Regions from separate parts of the Chitinophaga pinensis DSM 2588 genome, predicted to be linked through region 1. Evidence: riboswitches for the same ligand, from Rfam matches in the RefSeq annotation. Region 1 holds a riboswitch; each other region holds the start of a gene.
The links. A riboswitch is a leader RNA that binds a small molecule or an ion and turns the genes downstream of it on or off. The one in region 1 is predicted to bind cobalamin.
Positions count from the first base shown of each region.

Region 2: linked by a shared signal. The riboswitch ahead of CPIN_RS22175 ((2Fe-2S) ferredoxin domain-containing protein) and the one ahead of CPIN_RS15585 (TonB-dependent siderophore receptor) in region 1 are both predicted to bind cobalamin.
Region 3: linked by a shared signal. The riboswitch ahead of CPIN_RS29945 (DUF5074 domain-containing protein) and the one ahead of CPIN_RS15585 (TonB-dependent siderophore receptor) in region 1 are both predicted to bind cobalamin.
Region 4: linked by a shared signal. The riboswitch ahead of CPIN_RS19570 (DUF5074 domain-containing protein) and the one ahead of CPIN_RS15585 (TonB-dependent siderophore receptor) in region 1 are both predicted to bind cobalamin.

Region 1 covers NC_013132.1:3,862,963-3,866,636, forward strand. Annotated here, with positions in the region: gene CPIN_RS15585 (TonB-dependent siderophore receptor) at 1-2,077, opposite strand, end outside; cobalamin riboswitch at 2,258-2,450, opposite strand; gene CPIN_RS15590 (class I SAM-dependent methyltransferase) at 2,558-3,265, shown strand; gene CPIN_RS15595 (helix-turn-helix domain-containing protein) at 3,385-3,674, opposite strand, start outside.
Region 2 covers NC_013132.1:5,560,020-5,563,693, forward strand. Annotated here, with positions in the region: gene CPIN_RS22165 (pyridoxal phosphate-dependent aminotransferase) at 1-900, shown strand, start outside; gene cbiB (adenosylcobinamide-phosphate synthase CbiB) at 879-1,832, shown strand; cobalamin riboswitch at 1,884-2,084, shown strand; gene CPIN_RS22175 ((2Fe-2S) ferredoxin domain-containing protein) at 2,228-2,593, shown strand; gene CPIN_RS22180 (HoxN/HupN/NixA family nickel/cobalt transporter) at 2,605-3,429, shown strand; gene CPIN_RS22185 (SDR family oxidoreductase) at 3,444-3,674, shown strand, end outside.
Region 3 covers NC_013132.1:7,651,398-7,655,071, reverse strand. Annotated here, with positions in the region: gene CPIN_RS29950 (PKD domain-containing protein) at 1-743, opposite strand, end outside; gene CPIN_RS29945 (DUF5074 domain-containing protein) at 822-1,928, opposite strand; cobalamin riboswitch at 2,354-2,546, opposite strand; gene CPIN_RS29940 (hypothetical protein) at 2,690-3,448, opposite strand.
Region 4 covers NC_013132.1:4,895,487-4,899,160, reverse strand. Annotated here, with positions in the region: gene CPIN_RS19575 (TonB-dependent receptor) at 1-1,033, opposite strand, end outside; gene CPIN_RS19570 (DUF5074 domain-containing protein) at 1,257-2,309, opposite strand; cobalamin riboswitch at 2,472-2,682, opposite strand; gene CPIN_RS19565 (STN and carboxypeptidase regulatory-like domain-containing protein) at 2,751-3,674, shown strand, end outside.

The DNA.
Region 1 (3,674 bases):
TTCCTGCAAAAGGACGATACTTTGCTTCCGTAAATGTATACCCGGCATTGACATCAAGCCCTGCCAGCGGACTACCTTGCAATTCGATTTCATATCCTTTGGAATCCGCAGCACCAACACGTTTGTATAGACCACCCGGCAGACTCTCCACCTGGTTATTCTTTCTCATATAATAAAGCGAACCAGTGAGTGACCATGCTTTGCTCAGGTCCAGCCGGGAACCGAATTCTGCCTGGTAACCATCTTCCGGATCAAAGGTTTCACCATTAGGTGCAACCCTGCGGGAAGGTTTGAAATAGGTGGAGTAAGACCCGTATACGGACAATGCTTCAATGGGCTGATATACCAGTCCTGCGCGGTACGTGAATGCGGAAGACGGGATGTCTGTTTTGGCGCCTTTATCTGTTACATGGTGAGTTCTGTCTATCTTATTGGTATAATAAGTGCCCCTGAAGAGATCATAACGGAGGCCCGCCAATGCTTTCAGTTTATCCGATAACTTCAGCCATTCCTGTACATAGAAGCCATGTACCTGCTCTTCTGTCGCCCTGTACTGTGTCTGATAATAATCGATATTACCCTGACTCAGCACCGGATTTTGTACCGCGATCTGTGCATAAAGTCCGCTACCAGAAATATTACCGTTGTAAGTTTTACGATCTAAGATGCTGAGGGAATAACCAAACAATAATTTATGCCCGATATTACCTGTTTGCGTCGTATACGTCAGCTCCAGCTGGTTTTGCAGGGGTTTGGTGATATGATTAAAATACAGGGGAGAGGTACGTGTCAGCGAGTCCATTCCTTCGTTGAAGGTCAGTTCCTCTGTTGAAAGATAATCGATGTTATCGTAGGAGTAAGACAGTTGGTCAGACAGTACGAGTTTACTGTTGAACTGATGCGTATATCGCAGCTGGAAATCGTAGCGGGTATTCTTCAGGAAATCCGCGGGATCATTGTAACGTGTATCAACGCTCATACCCGGGGCGATCTTACCGCCTTCCATTACGGGAATACCTGCATCTGTATCATATTTGTCTTTGTTAGCGCCAACACTCAGATAGAAGTTGTCACGCGAGGTTGGTGTGTATTCTAAGGCAAGATAAGCATTGTTAGTATTGACGCCTGATTGGCGATAGCCATCTGTTTCTGATAATCCGACGTCTACTCTGTAGGCGAGTTTATTATTGATTGCACCACCTGCACCAGCACGCATACGACGGGTATTAAAGCTGCCATAAGAGGCGGAGAATTCTGCTTTCTGTTCCTTAGAAGGACGTTTGCGTACCAGGTTAATGATACCACCCAGTGCGGAATGCCCAAATAATACAGAGGCGGGTCCTTTCAGTACTTCAATACGCTCAATATTAGCCAGGTTCGTACTGGGGGCACTGGTAGAGATGTTATGACGTTCATCTCTGACACCGTCTACGAGTAACACAAAGTTGTTGAAACCACGGATAGTGAAGTGCTGGAAACCGCCATAGGTAGTATTGGCACGTACGCCTGTCGTGTTTTTTATGGCTTCTCCCAGATCGTCTGTCCCTCTTTGTTCAAGTGTACGGGCAGAAACTGCGGAGGTGGTCAGCGGTAAGTCTCTGACAGGAACCGCTATTTTATTAATACCGGCAAAGGAGGATACCTGTGCGGTACTCACTGTTACTTCCGATAGCTGGCCGGTATGGCTGTTCAGCTGAAAGGAGAGAGAGGTTGTTTGTCCGCCGGTGACAACAGCCGGGTGTTTACCAGTGTGGTAACCTACGCCGCTGGCTGCGAGTGTATATGTCCCTTCAGGGATGTTTGAAAACGTAAAGCGGCCCTCCGTATCCGTTACTGTACCATGACCGGTGCCATGTAGTCTTACGGTGATATCCGCCAATGGTTGCCCCGTTTCTGTAGTGATCTGTCCGCGCAAATCACCGGTACGAGCTGCGTTTGTCTGCGATTGTGCATGGAGTTTGTTCACCTGTAAAAAAGGATGCACCATGCATACAAGCGCACAAAGAAAAACAACCTGTAAAGAGAAAGAAAAGTAATAATGACCTGTTCTGGCATTACCTGTTGTAGAAATTTGCATTGATAGCGTTGATGAAGAATATAAAAAAAATGTTCTTCAGCACTTTACCATGCGATCGGGTACAGCTATACAGAAAAGGCCGGAGGCTTGTATAAATACACAAATAGTCCACGGGCGTAATTGTTTATTACACCCCGGCTATACACCTCCATTCTCGACGTTGCTTCAGTCCACGAAAGCATTGCCAGCATAAAAAAGGCAGGTCTCCTGACTTGTAACATTGCTACCATCCTTCCCATCCGCCTTCGGCTGAACAGTGGATATTTTTTGGCAGCAACTGATTGTGTTACTTACAGTTGCGGGACAGTTCGTGATTTACACACGATTCCCTATTAATCTGCGGCTAAGCAGAACCTTTTTAAGTTGGGGAAAGAAAAAGAACTTGAACGGGGCAAATATAGCGTTTTTTTAATTTGCCCTTGCGTGTTCCCTTTTTCCAGTAAGCTGCTGCGTATTGAAAATTATTTTTATTTTTACCAGATGCCAGACAGACAAATACCTTACGCTTTTAACCCGGACATACGCTATCCGGCCTATCTCACAAGGAAGGCGCTCCTGAATGCGCTGACTATTTACATTCCTCAATTGAAAGGGCGTTTAATGGATTTTGGCTGTGGTTCAAAACCCTATAAGAGTCTGTTTTCTGTGGATGAATATATCGGTGTGGATTATGACAGTGAAGGCCATCCGCATGATGACGAGCCTGTAGATGTTTTCTATGATGGCAGACACCTGCCTTTCCCGGATCAGCATTTTGATGCAGTGTTCAGTACCGAGGTATTTGAGCATGTATTCAACCTGGAAGAGATTTTGCTGGAGATCAATAGGGTAATGAAATCAGGAGGTCGTATACTGATCACTTGTCCGTTTGCGATCTGTGAGCATGAAGAACCCAACGATTATGCCCGTTATACGCAATTTGCATTGCGCAGCCTATTTGAAAAGAGTGGTTTTAAAGTATTGCAGATAGATAAAACCGGCGGTAACATAGAGACGATTATGCAATTAAAGATTACTTATGTAGCGAAGCATATTCTACCAGTTTTCCGTAAAATACCGGTTGTAAGGTCATTGGCCCGTCTGGTCGTATATAGTTCCATGAACCTGTATGCGATGGTGTTAGCGGCTATTTTGCCCCGCAGAAAGGATCTTTATCTGAATAATGTCCTTTTGTGTGAGAAGTTATAAACTGTTCATCATTACTGCCGGTTAATATGGCGGTATTGCAATAATCATTCAATAAAAGAGGATGTCTGCTATATGGCAGACATCCTCTTTTATTAATAGCGATCTTCAGATACCTTCACTCACTTAAGTCCCTCGCGAAACTGTAGCGGCGTCATGTTCGTCTTGCTTTTAAAGAGTTTATTGAATGACTGCGGATGTTCAAATCCCAGTTCATATGCGATTTCTGCCGCTGTAAGCGCTGTGGTAGAGAGTTTTTGTTTAGCTGCTTCAATCAGCTTTGCATGAATATGCTGTTGTGTGTTCAGTCCGGTAAGGTTGCGCAACAGGTCACTCAGATAACCGGAAGATACGTTCAGTTGGTCTGAAAAGTACTTCACCGTAGGTATACCATGTTGCAGGCCCATTTCAT
Region 2 (3,674 bases), 1.7 Mb from region 1:
CTGAACAACTATCCCGAAGCCAATGCACAACGCCTGCAACAGGCACTGGCCGACTGGCACCAACTCAGCGCTGAGCAGGTACTGGTCACCAATGGTGCAACGGAAGCTTTCTACCTGGTAGCCCACGCATTTCGCAGAAAATCAGTTACTATCGCTATACCAGCCTTCGCAGAATATGAAGATGCCTGTCAGGCGAATGACCTCAGCATCAGTTATATCCCTTACGATGAACTACATCCCGCTACCCGCTTCACGTCAGATCTCGTATTCTTTGGTAATCCGAATAATCCTACCGGCGCAGTATTACACCCTGAAACGATCCGGGAATTGCTGGGTGCACACCCGCAGACGATATTCGTGATTGATGAAGCCTATGTAGATTTTACGGAAGCAATCATCTCTATGGTGGGCGCTATCGATCAGTTGCCCAATCTTATTATTATAAAATCACTCACCAAGACATATTCCATCCCGGGTTTACGACTGGGTTATATCCTCAGTAACGCGACTATCATTCAACAGATACTCGCGTCTAAAATGCCCTGGTCTGTCAATGCCCTGGCCATTGAAGCCGGACTCTATATCGCACAGCACAGGGATGCATTGGCATTGCCTATCGCGGACCTGCGGAAAGACACGCTGGACCTGATGGCTGCGGTGAAGCATATTGAAGGTATACAGGTCAGGGATACCCAGACCAATTTCTTTCTTTCGCGGACAAACACCGGTACTGCGGCTGACCTTAAACGATACTTACTGGAAAATGAAGGTTTGCTGATAAGGGATGCGGCCAATTTCAAAAGCCTTAGTCCACAACATTTCAGGGTCGCCACACAAAGACCGGAAGAAAATCAGCTACTTATAAAAGGTATTCAGGCATGGATCAGCAGTATCTCTTAATCATTATTCCCTTAGTGGCGGGCTATCTGCTGGACCTGGCATTGGGAGATCCACGCTGGCTGCCACACCCGATAAGGTTGTTTGGTCATCTGATCAGCTTTGGTACCAAAACACTCAACCGGGGGAAAGGCCGTTTCCTGAAGGGGATGATTTTGAGCGTCTTACTGTGTGCTATCTGCTGGCTATTCTTTGCCGGCATGCAGTTTTGGTTACTGCGAATACAGACACCCGCCTTTTACTACCTGTTCACCTCCATTTTCGTCTTCTTTGCTTTAGCCAATAAAAGCCTCTTACAGGAAGGCCGCGAGGTTTTTGACGCACTGAGTAGTCAGGGACTGGATGCGGGCAGAAAACGCCTTTCCTGGATCGTAGGGAGGGAAACCAAAAACCTCGGCGAAAACCAGATCAGAACTGCCGTCTTTGAAACCCTCTCAGAAAACCTGAGCGACGGAGTCATTGCGCCCCTTTTCTATTACGCCGTTGGCGGATTACCGGCTATGATGACCTATAAGATGATTAACACCCTGGATTCCATGATCGGGTATAAAAAAGAGGAATATTTCTGGTTCGGGAAATTTGCCGCCAGACTGGACGATGTGGCCAACTTCATTCCGGCGCGTATCACAGCACTGCTCATGGTACTGGTAGCCTTCAGCAGACGGGGACTGACCTACATCTTCAGATATGGCCACCAGCACGCCAGTCCGAATTCAGGATACCCGGAAGCCGCCCTGGCAGGTATTATGTACTGCCGCTTTGGAGGGCCAAATACCTACCATGGACAATTAGTAGTCAAACCCTATATTGGTGAACACCCCCGGGATATTGCCCACGAAGAACTGCGCAAAGTCATGTATATCAATCATGCTGTCACATTCCTGAGCGTTTTACTCATAGTCGCCACCTATATAATATACGCCGTAACTACCTGATTGACTGCACGCTGTTCTATTCTCCTGCTAAAAAGAGCAAATAATTACCTACATTTGAGCCAGTTTCTTGGTTTTCGTCCGGCCCAAAGCCGGCTGAAATTAAAAGGGAATTTGGTGAAAACCCAAAACAGTTCCCGCTGCTGTAAGTTCTGTAACAGCTTTTAACCAGTGCCACTGTCGTAATCCCCAATCGGATGGGAAGGCGTTAAGAGTAGAACGAGTCAGAAGACCTGCCAACAAACTATGTTTATCCAACACTTCGGGAAAAAAGTCATGGGAGAACGTAATGCACGTATGCCGTCCGGTATACATGCTTCCTGTTTTCTATCTTTTTGCTGAGGTCTTGTTTAATCATTAACGGGTAATTAATGTATTAATCAAAAGTAACGAGTCGTATGGCAATTAAAGATCTGACTAAAGTTCAGAAGATCCTTTTTATCTGTAATGGAGGCACCTGTAATAAAAACAACGCCGCTGATGAAAACACGGTACAGCTCAGAACGCACCTCACAGAGCATGACCTCAATGACGAAATCCACACTGTTCGTACCAAATGCCTGGGACAATGTACCTGGGGACCAATGATCTTTATGCATCCGGAAGGTCTCTGGTATAAAAATGTAAACCTGGATACCACCCGCGAGATCGTGACGCAACATCTCCTGAAAAATGAATTGGTACTGGAACATGTGCATTTCCCGGAAGCTGAAGAGGTAGCATCCAGTCCGCTTACGCTCAAAAGCCCTCAGCCAAACGAATAAAACCCCGGCACATGAACATCTTACAACAGGATCTGACCGGATTTATCGTCCTGGCCGTACTTGGTTTACGTCATGGACTGGACCCCGATCATATTACTGTGATCGACGGATATACCTACCGTCTGCATCTCCATAAAAGTATCTGGACCAGATGGGTAGGCACACTCTTTACTTTCGGACATGGGATCATGGTCACCGCCATAGCCCTCTTCCTTTGTATACTGAAGAATAACTTCGAAATGCCTCCTGCACTGGATATCGTGGTGGAATGGCTGTCTTCCGTGATGCTCCTGTTTATGGGTATTTCTAACCTGATCAATCTGACCCGCAAGGACAGTACACAGACAGGTAGTTTCCGTAAGCGACTGTTACCCAAAACCTTCAGTAACAGTCTGAATCCGTTTACCGTTATCATCACCGGTATCATATTCGGGTTCATCTTTGATACCTCCTCCCAGATCGCTGCATTCGGTTATGCCGTATCCGTCTCTAATCAATGGATCTATGCTATCATGGGCGGCGTGGTATTCTCACTGGGACTGATCATCACCGGTACCTGCGATTCCCTGCTGCTGAGCAAGTTACTCAAGACCTTCGATCAGAAAAAGATCCAGAGTCATCGTTTTAAACTGAATGTGCTGATCACGATCATGTGTTTTGCCATTCCTATGTATAAAATTGCAAGCGCCTGGAACGAGTCCCTGGAACTAAATGATTTCCAGAATAATATTGTCGGACTCGTTTTTATTAGTATCATTATATCTTTATACGTGGAGCTCTACCTGCGGCACAGATACGCCAAACAGGAGATCGCCAATGAGACAGACCCACGTTAAGGATCAAACATTATATGAGCAAAGCACCGACAAATATCATCAGCATATTAGGCTGCGGCTGGCTGGGTCTTCCGCTGGCAATCCATCTTGTAAAAGAAGGATATACCGTGAAAGGCTCTGTCACTTCGGAAGATAAAATGGGAGAACTGACACAGGCACAGATCCAACCTTATCAGGTCATGATCACTGAAGCCGGTATTGAAAGTAATGACATAGCCGGGTTCCTGGAAAGTGAAATACTGATC
Region 3 (3,674 bases), 3.8 Mb from region 1:
TTTTCGTCCGGTTTGTAATAGGTGATCTGATAGCCGTGTGTCGTCTCGGGGCTGTTATAATCGGAGCCAGCGATCTCGTACCATTCATCATCGGGTAGTCCGTTGCCATTGGCATCTATAGCCACCATCACGATACCGGCTTCAGACCAGTTAGGAAAGGCATTACTTTTCAGGAGGAAATCATATTCCTCTTTTTTGCTGATGATCGTATGATCTGTTCCGAGTACAACATAACCGCCGAAGCCACCGAGGGAGATCATGCCATTTGTATTCAGCTGTTCCTGCGCTTTTGCGATCATTTCTTTATCTGTGTTACCTTCTTCCCAGGGAGGCAGACCGTTGGTGAACTGTCCTGGCGCGGGGAAGTAATCAAACACCGTTACAGCGCCTGTGTACGTCTTTCCCGTCACTTTTACAGTAATCTGTTGCTGTGTGCTGCCGGCGTTATTTTTTGCGGTAAAGGTGAGCGTAAAGGTGCCTGCATCACCGAATGCATACAGCAGATTTTTTGCTGTACTGATGGTATCATTATTCAATACCCAGGTGTAGGTGGTAGAGACGGAATCGCTTACTACGGCGGGGTTTACTTTGAACCATTTCCTGTTATCCACCGCGAAACCGCCGTCGGGAGTGGTAATGGTGATTTTAGGCGCTTCGGCAGGCGGTTGTTGTACATCTTCATCTTTCGAACAACTGCTGATGATAAGCGTAATCGCTGTTGCAGCGAGTAGAATTTTTCGCATGATAATCTTTTTTGTTAAATGGTAAATGACTCCGTGTCTCTTCTATCAGGTGATGAAGAAACACGGAGGGTTTATGAGTTAATGAAATACGGGCATGGCAGGGAAGTACCAGCCATTGAAGACATTTGAGTTAATCAGTGCACCAGTGCTTGCGTTGTAGCGGAGGACCGTGTTAACGCTACCGGTAAATGGCCCATTGACGGTGGTTACGACGAGTGTATTGTTACTCTTGTCGTAGGCAGTACCTGCGCCGTAGAAGTATTGTCCGGATGGCAGTGTAATGAACGGTGTAGACAGTGAAGCGGTGTTACCGATAACGTAACGATAGAGCGTGGTGCCACCCATGAAGCCATTGTTACGTACGATAAAAATGCTGCTGTCTGTCGTAGAAGACGTAATCGCGGAATGGCGCCATGCCCCCCATGGAGATGGTGTGGAGAATGGCAGTTTAACGGCGCTACGTGCCAGGGTAGTGGAGTTGATACGGATCAGGGAGTCTGTGTTAGCGGCATATACTGCGCCGTCTTTACCCAGTGCAAAACAAAGGTTTGCCGTACCGAAGGAACGTGCTACTGTGAGTGAGGAAGCGTTGTAGGCGACGATACCTTCTGTTTGTGCATGTACAAAGATATAATTGCCTGCTTTGATCATATCGCCGCTATAGCTGCTGATACCAGGCAGTTTGGCGCCGGCAGTGAGTCCGGGGAGGGCAATCGGATATACGCCACCGCTGGTGGTGAGTAAGCCTTTGGTACTGTCAAGTCCGAGGAAGGCGTGTCCGTCATTGTCGGGCATAGTCGTCAGCCGGGCTGTTTCCACCATGGTGTTAGCGTCTGTTACAACCAGCGGACCGCCAGCTTTGACAACGATGTACATTTTGTTTCTGAACGTAGTGGCGAACTGTAAAGTACTGGTAGCGCCACCTAATGTTTTGCCGGGGTTTGCGGCTGCGTAAATGTTGAGTCGCAGGGTATCGGCACTGTAGTCGTAGAAGTGCAGGTCACCGGAACCGTGTCCGTACCAGCCTTCATTGGCGATAAAGAAGCCGTTCGCGAAACCGGTAGCAGCGATGGCATTGTTAGCTGCGATAGCGGGCAGGGACAGTTGTTCTGTTTCATCTTTTCTGCATGCGTGCAGTAAAGGCAGTAGTGCTACGAGTACGAGCAGGTAATGTTTGATTTTCATATAAAGGGTTGAGTGATTAAGCACATCCATACCCTTCATTCAATGATGCGACCGAGTTTGAAATGTAGTCATACGTATGCCTGTCTACTGTTGATAACGGCATAGGTGGGAATACGTATCAATCATCTCTTACACACACGGTATGTATGTGATATGGTCATACGTATGCCTGTCAGCTGTTGTTAGCAGCATAGGCGGGCGTACGAATCAACAATCACATTACACACGGCAACAATTGCGGTGTACATGTAACATGGCGTATATGTATGCCTGTTTGCTACAGATAGTGGCACAGGAGCATACATATAACAATCACATCACACACACGACAGCTAATGCAGTATGCGCAAAGGGGGTAAATAAACACCAGAAAAGAATATAGAACCTTTACAGGCTACACTCTTCGCCTTTCACCCGAAAGCGCTTGAATGAAGTTGCAAGGGGCAGGTCTTCTGGCTCCCTGATGTTCCGGTGGCCTTCCCGTCCGCCTGAGGCGAGACAGTGGCAAAGAGAGAACCGAAATGATACTCAGGTTACAGCTACGGGGATAGCTCCGGTTTTGCACCGGATTCCCTTTTAATGCCCGGAGTGCGGGCAACCATTTGCAGGAGCGAAAGTACGGAAAAGAATTAAGAATTAGGTGATAGCCATACAGGAGATGGGAGAAGTCACAATAAATGTGCGTTCCGTTTTGTGGTATGAATAAAAAAGCGTCCGCTGTTGGCAGGACGTTTTTTTTATAATTTTTTAAGTTCTGATTGCTATCTGATGATAGTGGCATTTTGCGACAGCAGTTCTTTACCGTCTTTGGTGATCTTTACAAGGGCTGGCGGAGCCTCTTTTTCGCCTAATACGGTGAATACGCATTCGTAGGTGTAGCCATTGTTGACGAATTCGTAGTAATGATTACCACCTGTACCTTCAAAGACAACTTTGCCACCATCTATTACGAGGTCAGGCGTCTCATTCATCTTGCTTTGTAATTTCCAGGAAGAATAGCGATACTGGTCTTTTCCCATATTATCGATCCTGATGCGGAACTTTTGTGTTTCCAGCAGGTACACCGGTCGTTTATATTTTCTGACTGATTTGTCCAGTTCTTTTTTATCGCTGGAGATCAGTGCGGCTTGTTTTCTTTTTTCAATAGTGGATTGATAATTCACTGCAATCAGTTTACCATTATCATCCAGCCATACTTTACCGTGTTCAAGCATTATGCCACGCCATCCCATTGCTATCCAGTCTTTATCTGGTTTGGAATTGACGATTGCTTTTATGAGTGATTCATCAAAGATCTCGTTATATCTCTCCAGGAATTCTTCCTTTGTTTTTACCGGTGGGATAGGTGCATCTCTTCTTAGGGGGAATGCTACTTTAGCAGCCAGTGCTTCCTTGTTTTGTTGTTTTACGTTGCTGATAAATTCGGCAATTACTTTCTGATGTTCAGCTGTTGTTTCCTGTGCCTGTACTGCCACAAAACTGGTGGCCAGTAATAAGATGGCGATGAATACTCTTTTCATAAGTTCGTTTGTGGGTAGTTAACAGAAATGGATCTTTTCCACTGCAAGGTAAATTATTCTTCTATGCAACGTATAGCGTGTTTCCCTGGTATTTCTCATTCGGGAAAACTACGTCACTTTGACAGTGTTTTGTGCTCGTAGTTTCGGAATTCCGGAAGTAAATTGGCCCGTAGTTATAAGCTAGTGTATGTGTTTTGTGTTGACTATTATAATGTTATGGTTTGAT
Region 4 (3,674 bases), 1.0 Mb from region 1:
TAGCGGAGGAAATATAATATTCATGCTGGCGATAGCGGTTCATGAGCGGACCGTAATCCGTAATGATCGATGTATCAAGATAACGTACATAATCATACATATACTTGGCATTCAACAACATGGTATACCGCTTGCCGAATTTCTTGTTGTAGGAGGTTTGTACAAACAGATTGCGGTCCCACTGGTGTTGCCCGTTATAGAACTTATTACTGACAATAGCGCCAGGCAGTCCGCGGGTGGAATTGTAATAATAAACTTTCGCGTGCCAGGTACTGCTGTCTTTAAACTGCCCGTAGAGCCCCCCTTCTACGCGGGAAGCGTCTATACCGGCATTTTCCCTGACAGCGGTCGTATCATAGGTACCATTGGTGTACCTGAATTTATACCGGCCATTGCCATGCAGCCATTCACTGCTGATAACTGCTGACAGGTTACTGGAGATCTTTTGTTCCAGTCGTACCGAGGGGTTGACCATACCGAACGAACCGGTCTTAATAGCTACTTTGCCATGCGTGGTTTCTCCTTCATGAAAAATCGGTTTCCTGGATTGCAGATAAATGGAGGAAGCTGCAGAAAATCCTTTTGCAGGTTGAAGAATAGCGCCTTTCTGCGCATTATAAAGATCGATCTGTTCTATATTATCCAGCGAAAAACGCCCCAGATCCACGGTACCGTTCTGCGCGTTGCCCAATTGTATACCGTCATAAAATACGCCCACATGGTTCGTTCCCATACTGCGTACGTTCAGGGTTTTGAGTCCACCTAAGCCACCGTAATCTTTCAGCTGTACCCCTGAAAAGAAGCGTACGGCGTCAGCCACAGACAGGCTATTCATCTTCTCCAGCGCAACACCGCTCAGTGTCTGTACAGGAGAAACGGAATTATTCTTACTGGAAAAAATGGTAACGCCCTGTAGCATCCGGGCAGCAGCAGTATCTTTTGGTACTGCTGCTGCGGATGCCGGCTTCGCCTTATCCTGTGCAAACAGAGATAGCGGCAGAAAGGAAAGAAGTATAAGAAGACGGTAAGTCAATTAAATGTTGTTTTAACTACAAAAGCTCCCAGTTAAGAATTAGGAATTAAGAATTAGGAATTAAGAATTAAGAATTAAGAATTAAGAATTAAGAATTAAGAATTTATCATTTATTGACGCCTCGGGTGCATTCTAAGCTGAATACCACGCCGGCCCATATTGATATTAGGAACGTCCTTTCTTCTGGAAGGCTAACCAATTCTTAATTCTTAATTCCTAATTCCTAATTGATTATCATGCCCGGGAAGAAATACCCCTTGTAACTCGTTGCGTGCAGCAGCGCGCCATTTGCCGCACTATGTATATACAGCTGGTTATTAATATCAGCGCCATACAGATTCGCATTACTGTTCAGCACCAGTATATTTCTGATACGATCAAACCAGATACCCTTTCCGAAGAAGTACTGTCCTGAAGGCAATGTGATAAATGGCGTATTCAGAGATGCTGCCTGTCCCGGAAGATATTTATAGACTTTATTGTTACCGGAGATTATATAGATCGCATTTTCAGTGGTAGATGCTACCATCGAGCTGCTATTGTAGGTAAATTCATTGTAATACACCGGGAAATTGGTGGTGATGCTGTCTACAGACAATGCACCGGCATTGATCTTTTTCAGCTGTGTTTTCGAAGCCGCCCATACGCTACCGTCCTGGCTTTGTACAAAGCCAGATACTGCTGTACCGAGTTTCTTTGCGACACTGTAGTCATTGGTATTGAGTACCACGATACCATCGTTCACAGACAGGAGAAAAATATGATTGCCACTTCTGAACATATCTGTTACTTCTCCTGTTACCCCTGGAATGGCCGTGCCGAGCGTAAGGTTAGTCAGGTTTACGGGGAAAACGCCGGTGCTGGTACTTAGCAAACCTCTTGTTTCATCCACACCGACAAATGAACGGCCATCATCGCCCGGCAAAGACTCGATACGATTGGTTTCTTTTAATGTTTTGGCATCCAGCACGACCATTGGAGCGCCGTATTTACCAACAAGATATATTTTATTATTATAAACGGTACCAAACTCCATGGTACTGGTATTCGGACCTAATGTTTTACCGGGATTTTCAGCGCTGTAGACGTATTCTATTACCGTATCCTTGTCATAGTCAAAGAAGTTAAGATCCCCTGCTCTTGTACCATAGTTACCTTCCGTTACCATCAGAAAGCCGGTGCCATACTTTGATGGGATGACTACATCATCATCCGTTTTACAGGCAGCGGCTAGTAACAGACCACCTAATAACCAGAGGCGTAAATTTTTATACATACATCGAATTTTTATTACAATAGATAAGTTTAGTCTGGACAATAATTTTTACTAAACGGCAGTCAAACCGTCTATTTGGGGCATATCTTCAGCGGACTTTTAAACTACTTGAAATAAGCCTAAAGGCTATTACAACATCAGCGCTTTTCACCCGAAGACACGATATAGCTGTTGCAACTGGCAGGTCTTCTGGCTCTCCTGCTTTTCCCGGGCCTTCCCGTTCCGCCTGGGGCGGACAGTGGCTTTGAAGAGTATACCGGAAAAAACGAACGCGTATTGCGATACAGGATTACAGCTACGGGGATAGCTCCGGAGTTACACCGGATTCCCTATTAATTCGCCTTCAGGCGAAACCAAATGCGGCACAAACCTACTGTATGAGCAGTAAATATCCAAAAAGAAAAATACGTAGTATCTTGCCGCAAATTCAAAACTGTTCTGTTGAAACAACTATTTCTGATAGTAGCATTCCTCTTCGGGAGCTACTCCAGCTATGCCCAAAGCCTGCTTAACAAAACCGTCTCAGTCATCGCAGACCGCAAACCCCTGGCTGCTGTACTGGACGATATCAGTATGCAGGGGGATTTCCATTTCTCTTATGTCAAGGAATTTATTCATGATGATAGCCTGGTGACGGTCAATGTCAGCAATCGCTCTGTCAAACAAGTGCTCGACATATTGTTTCAGGGCAATTTCCAGTTCCGCGAGATCGGTAATCAGATCATTATACAACCCGGCACCTCTTCAAAAGAGAAGTGGTATGTAGTCAGCGGACAAATCAAAGACGCCACCACCGGGCGTCCTATCGTGAATGCCAGTGTCTATGAAGGCGTACAGCTGATCTCTACCCTAACCGATGATCAGGGGTATTTCAGGCTGCGTCTCCGTGAAAAGGAAAGAACCGCGGCCATGCTGACCGTCAGCAAGGAACTGTACCGCGACACCATCATGCTGGTACCTGGCGGGCATGACCAGGAAATGAACGCCACTATCAAACCCGCAGCCCCTATACAATTATCAATAGTAGACGTCAATCAACATACACATGTAGAACAGACTTTCTTTGGCCGTTTCTTCCTGTCTTCCAAACAGCGGATGCAGAGTTTGAACCTGAGTGACTTCTTTACCCGCCAACCCTATCAATACTCCCTCTTACCTGCTTTAGGCACACATGGAAAGTTGGGTTCGCAGGTGGTAAATAAATTTTCCATGAACCTGATAGGTGGCTATACCGCCGGTCTGAGTGGTGTCGAAATAGCCGGCATCTTCAATATTGACCAGAAAGCTGTCAAGTGGGTACAGGTAGCCGGCGTCTTTAATATAGTAGGCGGACATTTCAGCGGCGTACAGGTGGGGGGCATACAT